DNA from 4 places in the Providencia sp. genome. Region 2 is predicted to be linked to each of the others. Evidence: predicted binding sites of a transcription regulator. Region 2 holds the regulator's gene; each other region holds the start of a gene.
The links. Region 2 encodes Fur, which represses iron uptake genes when iron is present. Its sites were predicted from a motif close to ATAATAATGAGAACNACTATCAA; they were not measured.
Positions count from the first base shown of each region.

Region 1: a site for Fur is predicted at 1,269-1,291, ahead of ACTH6U_RS06295 (TonB-dependent receptor domain-containing protein). Genes of this name have one in related genera too.
Region 3: a site for Fur is predicted at 1,158-1,180, ahead of ACTH6U_RS12410 (TonB-dependent receptor domain-containing protein). Genes of this name have one in related genera too.
Region 4: a site for Fur is predicted at 1,241-1,263, ahead of ygiD (4,5-DOPA dioxygenase extradiol). Genes of this name have one in related genera too.

Region 1 covers NZ_JBQDNB010000005.1:139,004-141,217, reverse strand. Annotated here, with positions in the region: gene ACTH6U_RS06295 (TonB-dependent receptor domain-containing protein) at 1-1,233, opposite strand, end outside; gene ACTH6U_RS06290 (efflux RND transporter periplasmic adaptor subunit) at 1,505-2,214, shown strand, end outside.
Region 2 covers NZ_JBQDNB010000006.1:101,041-103,254, reverse strand. Annotated here, with positions in the region: gene ACTH6U_RS07155 (bactofilin family protein) at 1-114, opposite strand, end outside; gene fur (ferric iron uptake transcriptional regulator) at 888-1,340, opposite strand; gene fldA (flavodoxin FldA) at 1,523-2,050, opposite strand; gene ybfE (LexA regulated protein) at 2,201-2,214, opposite strand, start outside.
Region 3 covers NZ_JBQDNB010000014.1:80,078-82,291, forward strand. Annotated here, with positions in the region: gene ACTH6U_RS12410 (TonB-dependent receptor domain-containing protein) at 1-954, opposite strand, end outside; gene eptB (kdo(2)-lipid A phosphoethanolamine 7''-transferase) at 1,401-2,214, shown strand, end outside.
Region 4 covers NZ_JBQDNB010000008.1:56,343-58,556, reverse strand. Annotated here, with positions in the region: FMN riboswitch at 205-356, shown strand; gene ribB (3,4-dihydroxy-2-butanone-4-phosphate synthase) at 513-1,166, shown strand; gene ygiD (4,5-DOPA dioxygenase extradiol) at 1,332-2,135, shown strand.

The DNA.
Region 1 (2,214 bases), on a different contig from region 2:
AGTCTCATGGTGATCTAAACGTAGACCACCCGTTAAAATAAGGTCATCTGTTGCTGTAAACTCATTTTCAACAAATAATGCATATTGTTCAGCGCTAAGTTTTGCATTTTCTGTGGTTGTTTTACCTGTGGAAGAGCTATCTTTCAATTTAGCGTGTTGGAATTGCCCCCCTACAGAGAGAATATTGTCAGGTAGAAAGGCAACCACTTTCCCATCAACTACAGTATTGGTAATTTCAGGAACGCGAGGCTCATAACTATAAACTAATGGGCTTGTTTTGGTTTCTTGTCTTTCAGATTTAGTTGAGCGCTTTGTTTGTTCTTGATAAACGCTCAACTCAGTGTTGAATGAATCCCAATCACCTTTATATGTTAGTGCTAAATGGTTTCGATCATTATGAAGTTCTGTTTTGGTATTGGCTTTTTTGGAGGTACCACGAATTTCATATTCAGCGAGAGATTTACCCGGCGTTGAAGTTCTTTCTTGAGTGGTTCTGCCTGCTTCAAATAAGAAAGTTTGGTTATCCCAAGGGGTAAAGGTTAGTTTTGCCGTTAAGCTTTTATTATCCTTTTTATTATGCCCTTCTGTAATCTTATCTTCTTGGCGATAATCGCCGCCGCCATATAATTGCAAACCTAATTTATCTTGCATTAATGGTCCAGATAGATAGAAATTACCATCTGTTGAGTTACCGCTATCACTGTTTTCTTGCACAATAGCGCCAGTCGATAGACTGCCGTGCCACTCATTAGTGACTTTCTTGGTGATGATATTGATAACGCCGCCCATGGCATCAGAACCATACAGGGAAGACATAGGACCACGGATCACTTCAATACGTTCAATTGCTTCAACAGGCGGCATAAAGCCTGCTTCAAAACCACCGCTGCCATTCGGGCGAGATTCACGGCTATTTTGACGACGACCATCCACGAGTATTAAGGTGTATTCGCCGGGCAAGCCACGAATATTAATATCTTGTTTATTGGCTGCACCTACAATACTGACACCTTCAACATCTTTAACCGCATCGGCTAAATCGCGTACCGGTTTGTTTTGTAATTGTTCAGCAGTAATTACAGTCACACTCGCAGGGGCATCACGTAATTGCTGTGAATAGCCCGATGCACTGACGACCATGGTATCTGAGTTTTCTGCGGCAGTAGCGCCAAAAGAAGAGAGTGCCGTGCAAACACCTGCGGCAAGAAGCGTGTAGTGGTATGGCTTAGACATAATTATTCCTAGACCCCGGTAAATTGAAACAATAAATATAAATGATAATAATAATCATATTCTTTATCGATAATACCATTGAAGTAAGTAAGAAATAAATAATTGCCTAACTAATTTATGGTCAGGATTTGATCTCAGACATAAAAATGCATCTAGCTTTGTGAAGCGTGCCAACCTTAATGGAAAATTAAGGTTTAACTTTGGTTTATGGAGTTTCCCACAATGTGAACTTACATTAGCTCTGCTATCTACTCGGGGAACTTAAAGGCTAATGAGAAGTATATTTTTGATGATCGCAGGATTATTGGTGTTAATCGCACCCACACTGGCGTGCGCAGAGGCGATGCGCTTGAGTGTGACTAATCCACAACAAACTATGGCGATTGATGTTGTCAACATTCCGGGAAAGTTTGTGGCTAAAAATGAGGTTTCTATCGGATCGCCATTACAGCAACAAAGGGTGACAGCAGTTTTTGTTGAAGAAGGTGAATGGGTTGAGAAAGGGCAGTTGCTCGCTACGCTTGAGTCACCACTTCAAAGTGCGGCGGTGAAGCAATTACAAGCGGAAACAGAGAAAGCGACCGCTTACATTAAGCAGCAACAAGCTCTAACGGCACAGTCACAAAAAGAGTTACAGCGCCTCATGCCACTGGCTAAAACAGGGGTAATTTCCGCGAATGAATTCGGTAAAGCGAAATCAGAAGCGCTATCACAGCAAGCCTTGCTCGAGGCGAGTCGGGCTGAGTTGCGTCAACTACAAGCACAATTAATGCGTGAACAGAGCCAAGAAGATAAATCAAAGATTATCGCCCCCGTTTCAGGGGTGATCAGTGAGCGTTACGCGATGAACGGCACGCTATCTGATAATGCGTTGCTGTTTAAATTAATTGAAAATAATGAAATTGAATTTGAAGCCGCGGCTCATTCATCGGAATTAGCGCGAATTCGAGGTTCAAATCCCGTTGTTATTCAATTATCTGA
Region 2 (2,214 bases):
ACTTACTGTCGGTGTTGACACGCCAGTTTGTTCTTCTCTCATTGGTATGATCTCTGGTTGAGTCGTTGATATGGCATTTTCTGGTGCTGATTTATTTTGTTTTCTGGTGAACATTTTACTTACCTTTTTCTGATTAAAGTATAAGACCAAGAACAGAATTGATAATACAAATGAAAATAGGCTCAGGGTAGAGCGACTAAAAATCCATGCTATCAAAGTAAGAAACCAGAAGAAAAAACTAGTATTAATAAAAAGATATGATTTTCTCATTACTTAATCTCTTACAAATTATTATAACGACTGAATAAAACATAAGGTAATTAGGTTACAGAAAGTTAACTTAATTCTATTGTTACAATTAAAACGCGTATTTATTTTAATTTTTTGAGTGTAGGATTTCATAACGCTAAGATAATTTAACTCTAATTTAGCGTATTGTGTGTAAGACTTTATTGGTATTAATTTTGTGTATATGAAGTAAACAAAATAAAGTGCCTTTAACGTATTATCCTGTGTCTTATGTATTAGTAAGGATAAGATAATTAGCCAATTAATATAAAGGATTTAAACTGAATTGCAACACATTATAGCTTAGCTTTATTTTTAACATTAAAGCAGATAATAAAAGTTATAAATTAAGTACTTAAGTCAACTATTGGTGCTTTTTACTGTTAGAGATAGATTAAATATATGAGATTCTTAAAAGGTGCGTTAGATGTTTTTTTATGGCGCTAAATAAATGAATTTAAGCGTTGTTGTGATAAATAATGATGGCAGTTAGATGAGCTATATAAAAAAAATACCTGATAACTTTAGGCTATCAGGTATTTTAAGATTTAATCGTAACATTACTGTAACGTCATCGACATCACGATAAGTGTACTAAGTTATTCTTTTGCTTCATGTGCATCAGCATTACTACGGCAGTCATTACCATCGGTGCAGTGGCCATAGAGGTACAAGCTATGGTTAGATAGCTTAATTCCGTGGCGTGCAGCGATATTTCTCTGACGAGTTTCAATTGATTCATCAGTAAACTCAATCACTTTTCCACAATCCAAACAGATTAAGTGGTCATGGTGATGCTGCTGAGTTAATTCGAATACAGATTTTCCACCCTCGAAATTATGACGGGTGACAATACCTGCATCATCAAATTGGTTTAATACACGGTATACCGTAGCCAACCCGATCTCTTCACCAATATCAATTAGCTTTTTATAGAGATCTTCCGCACTGACGTGATGGCACTCAGGCTCCTGAAGTACTTCCAGAATTTTTAATCTAGGAAGAGTGACTTTGAGTCCAGCATTTTTCAATGCTTTATTGTTGTCTGTCATGCGGGTTTGTCCTGTATCTTGAATCATGAATTTAACAATAATGAGACATTTTTAACATAAATCCAGTTGTCTTCTAAACTGATTTACAATTATAGGCATGGAAAACAAAAATAGAAACCATGTATTGTCTCATTATTATAATTATATTCTAAGAGCTTACTGATTAAGCTCTTAATTGAGCATTAGCCAATAATTTCAGCAAGAGACATTTCTTCAGAGATCTGTTTTACCCATGCATCAACACGTTCATCAGTCAGCTCTGGCTGGCGATCTTCATCAATTGCTAGGCCGATAAAATGGTTATCATCAGCCATACCTTTAGATACTTCAAAGTTATAACCTTGAGTCGGCCAATGACCTACGATAACAGCGCCTCTTGGCTCGATAATATCGCGGATAGTTCCCATCGCATCGCAGAAGTATTCCGCATAATCTTCTTGGTCACCACAACCAAATAGTGCGACAAGTTTGCCTTCAAAATTAATTTCTTCGAGCGTTGGGAAAAAATCATCCCAATCACATTGAGCTTCACCGTAATACCAAGTCGGGATACCAAGAAGTAGGATATCAAAAGCCTCGATGTCTTCTTTGCTACATTTAGCAATATCGTGGATTTCTGCAACGTCCTTGCCTAATCTTTCTTGGATCATTTTGGCAATATTTTCTGTGTTACCTGTATCACTTCCGAAGAAAATGCCGATGACTGCCATAAAGTGATTAACCTCTTGTTTTTCTAGCAGCTTTAACATTTATCGCCTGCTAGAACTAAATTAGAACGAAAGTAAGTATAATTTTACGCCCTATTTTGGCGAAAAAACGTTGATAAGTCTGTCAAATTTGTGTGATTCATCAAGATGAAATTATTTGTTTGTTG
Region 3 (2,214 bases), on a different contig from region 2:
TTCCGCGCTTCCAAGCGACCATTGGGGCATTCTTCCATCACTTTGGTACCAATAAGCGGCTAAAACCTCTCCGGCTTTTTGTTCATGTCGACGATAATTCAGTTCCAAACTAGCGTCTGGATTAAAATAGATATTTGTTTTTAATAAAGTCGATTTACTTTCATAACTGGTATTAACGACCTCTTGCCCTGGTAATATAGGGGCATTGGTATTTTTATATTTTGAATAACCGTGTTTACCTGCAAAGAAATTACCCTGAGTTCTATCGCTATAAGCAATTAAAAAATCAAATTTTTCATTTCTAAATGCAGCTCCCGCAGTATAAGAACCATTATTAAAATGAGTACTTTGCAGATTTTGTGAAGGCCTATAGTTGCCTTGAAGGCGGTTATCTGAACTGATTGTTGGTCTTACATTATTATTATATATATTACCTTTAAATAAGAAACCGAACTGGTCGCCTTGAGGAATAATACTATTGGCCGAGAGTGTTTTTAATTTAACCGTACCACCAATTGCGCCTCCTGAGAATTTACTCATGGAAGCCCCCTTTTCTATATCAATAGTATCGATTAAATCCATATCAATATAAGTTCGGTCTGAGCTTCCTTGGTAACCACGCCATGTATTGGTTGATTGCAAGCTACCATCGATAACAATCGGTACTCGCCCATTACCTTGTAGCCCTCTTATTCCTATATCGAGCGCCCCAGCCTCATTTCGAGCGTTATTTATTTGTAACGATGATTCATTTGCAAATACATCAGAGTTAGTTGTTCCTCTTATTGTACTAATATCCCCAGTATTAATATGTTTACTGTCAGATTTTATTTTACTTGCCGTCACTGTAATTTTATCTTTTACTGACGATGATGTGTTTTCATTTGCATATACTGAAGCTGATGTGTACAAAATAGCCAAACCAACTATATTTCGTTTAGTATTAAATCTCATTTAAGTAATGCCTTTCATTAATCAATTACCATTTATTTGGTATAATTGAATATTTGCCAATAGATTAAATTTAAGTTCTTCGTGTTATAACCACACAATTTAAATGTGGTTGAATTTCCAATTTATTATTTTTAATTAAACTAATTTGAGATATGTTCTAGGTATAACGAATACTTTATAATTCAAGCAAACAATATACCGTTTTGATAACAATTATCAATATGATAATGAATATCATTAACATTAAAATTTCTATTGTTTATTAAATAGGTGTTTATTACATAAGCATTTATTTAATTATTGCACTTAATATTCAAAAAATAACAACGTAATAATTAAGGGAATTGAAATGGCTCACCTAATTGATCAGGAATTAGCTTGAACTTAACACTAAAGTCGCACTCTAATTTTCTTTTGCGATTAAAGTGAATAAGTGATGAGTTTAAATGCATAAGGGTCTGTTATTAAAAGTAGTGAGGAGTGATATTGCGGTTTCGATAATCCTTGCAATTTATCTTGGTTTTTTCTTAAATTTTTCTGTTTATATTTCAAGATTTCATTCACAGATTTTACTCAATGAAAACAATGGATACCTATACTTAATAGCTGAAATTATCGTCAATATATTGTTTTCATTTTTTCTGTTTAGGCTGATTGCACTACTTGGAATATTTAGCTTTAAAGTCTTATCCACATTAATTATATTAATCAGTATTGCTATCAGTTATTACATTACATTTTATGATGTTGTGATTGGTTATGGCATTTTAATCTCAACCCTCACAACGGATATTGATTTGTCTCAGGAAGTCGTTGACAATAATTTCTTCATTTGGACTATTTTACTCGCTATTCCGCCCATCATACTCATTTGGTTTGCCCAAAAAACAGTACTGAACAAAAAACGAAGCCGATTATTAACGTTATTTACCTTTATCCTTATTCCGCTACTTATTTTTAGCTATATCAAGCTCGTCGATTCTTATCAAAAAGAAAGTGAGCGTGAAAAGAACATTGATATATCAAGCTATGGTGGTGGTATTGGCTACTCTTATTTGCCGACAAATTGGATGATCCCATTAGTTCAATATGGGATTGTCAAATATGATGACAATTTCAATGAAACGAATCTGTTAGATCCTTTTGAAAAATTCACTTATACAGCAAACGAAAAAAATAAAGATGTTTATGTGGTATTTGTAATCGGTGAAACCGCACGCTGGGATCATATGCAGTTATTAGGCTATCAAAGAGAAACTA
Region 4 (2,214 bases), on a different contig from region 2:
TCCTTAAATTTTTAGTAAAAAGGTTTTCAGTAGTTTAATACTTGCAGGGCAATCAATAAACCTCTTTATTCCCTTTACGCATCATAGTTCTGGTTTCGCTCATTATCGACTAAGTCATTCATTTTTATTGACGAAAAATGTGAGTAGTTCTCCAATATTGATTTTCATCGTTGCACAGTCGAAATATTGGCGCTATATTAATTGCGTTTATCTCAGGGCGGGGTGTAAGTCCCCACCGGCGGTAACATGCATCGAGCATGAAGCCCGCGAGCGCTTTATCATTTTGGTGGTAAAGGTCAGCAGATCCAGTGTAAATCTGGAGCCGACGGTTATAGTCCGGATGGGAGAGAATTAACTGTATCTGCATGTTTGTGCTATTTAGCACAATATTGTTCTGCATACCTGAATTTATAAATGGCGATGGCTCATTTATCTATTCATCATTTCTCGTACTCCTAAGACTGCCCTGATTCTGGTAACTAAATAATTTACATTTTTAAGAGGTTTTTACCATGAATCAGACGCTACTTTCAGAATTCGGTAACCCGAACGAACGTGTTGAAAATGCTATAGAAGCACTACGCCAAGGTAAGGGTATTCTTGTTCTTGATGATGAAGATCGTGAGAACGAAGGCGACCTTATTTTTGCTGCCGAAACAATGACGACGGAACAAATGGCATTTACTATTCGCTATAGCAGCGGGATTGTTTGCTTATGTATTACCGAAGAACGTCGCAAACAACTTGATATCCCTATGATGGTGGAAAATAACACTAGCCAAAACCAAACTGCATTTACTGTCACGATTGAAGCTGCGAAAGGGGTTACAACGGGCGTTTCTGCGGCGGATCGTACCACGACTATCCATACCGCTATCGCAGACAATGCAGTGCCGGCAGATATTAACCGCCCTGGACACGTATTTCCATTACGTGGACGTGAAGGTGGTGTGTTGGCGCGCCGCGGTCATACGGAAGCATCAATTGATTTGGCAACAATGGCAGGTTTCAAACCGGCGGGTGTCTTGTGTGAATTGACGAATGAAGATGGTTCAATGGCTCGCACACCTGAAGTTGTTGCTTTCGGAAGAGAGCACGGTTTAACGGTTGTGACGATTGAAGATCTCGTTAATTACCGTGAGCAAATGGCTAAAAAAGCAGGATAAGTTAGTCAGTTAATACGTTAAGCATATAGCGCTAGGCCATGAAGTTGCACACCTTTGTGGCCTTTTCAATTTTTTTGATGATCATACTCATAATTACCCCACTGTGTTTCACGCTAAAAAGCGTATGCTGATAATAGAATCACTTTTGAGTGGAGTTTAATTATCATGTCAATCAATACCTCTGAACACACAAATAGAATGCCTGCTGTTTTTATTGGTCACGGTAGCCCAATGAATGCGGTTGCAGATAATCCATACACCAAAGCATGGGAAGAATTGGGCAAAACGTTACCAAGACCAAACGCTATTTTGGTGATTTCGGCGCACTGGTATACCAATGGAACTGCTATTACGGCAATGCAAAAACCTAAAACAATTCATGATTTTGGTGGCTTTCCTGATGAGCTCTATCAAATTCAGTATCCTGCGCCAGGCTCTCCTGAACTGGCTAAGCGAGTAGCAGAGATATTAGCTCCACAAGATATTTTTTTAGATAAAACTGAATGGGGTTTAGATCATGGAACGTGGGAAATTTTAGTCCGTATGTATCCGCAAGCGGACATCCCAGTTGTGCAATTGAGTATTGATGGCTCGAAGCCCGCTGCGTGGCACCATGAGTTAGGTCAAAAGCTCTCAAGCCTAAGAGATGAAGGTGTGCTAATTATGGGGAGTGGTAATGTGGTGCATAATTTAAGAGCGATGAATTGGCAAAATTCAGCTGCCGAACCTTATCCTTGGGCACTTACATTTGAACGGTTTGTTTATGATAATTTGAATAGCCATGAAAAACCACATCCATTGAGCAAAGCTTTAGATCGTGAAGATGGTAAGTTGTCTAATCCATCGCCAGAGCATTTTTTACCGATTCTACCAATTTTAGGCGCATGGGATGGCAGTGAGCCTATTTCAGTTCCTATCGAGGGGGTGGTTTCGGGGTCGTTGAGTATGATGTCTGTTGTTATCGGCTAATTCTTTGTTTAGATAGTTCCCGTCATACTTCGAGCTACAGGGGTGTTGGCTACACAAAGCTACCCGAATCACATACTTA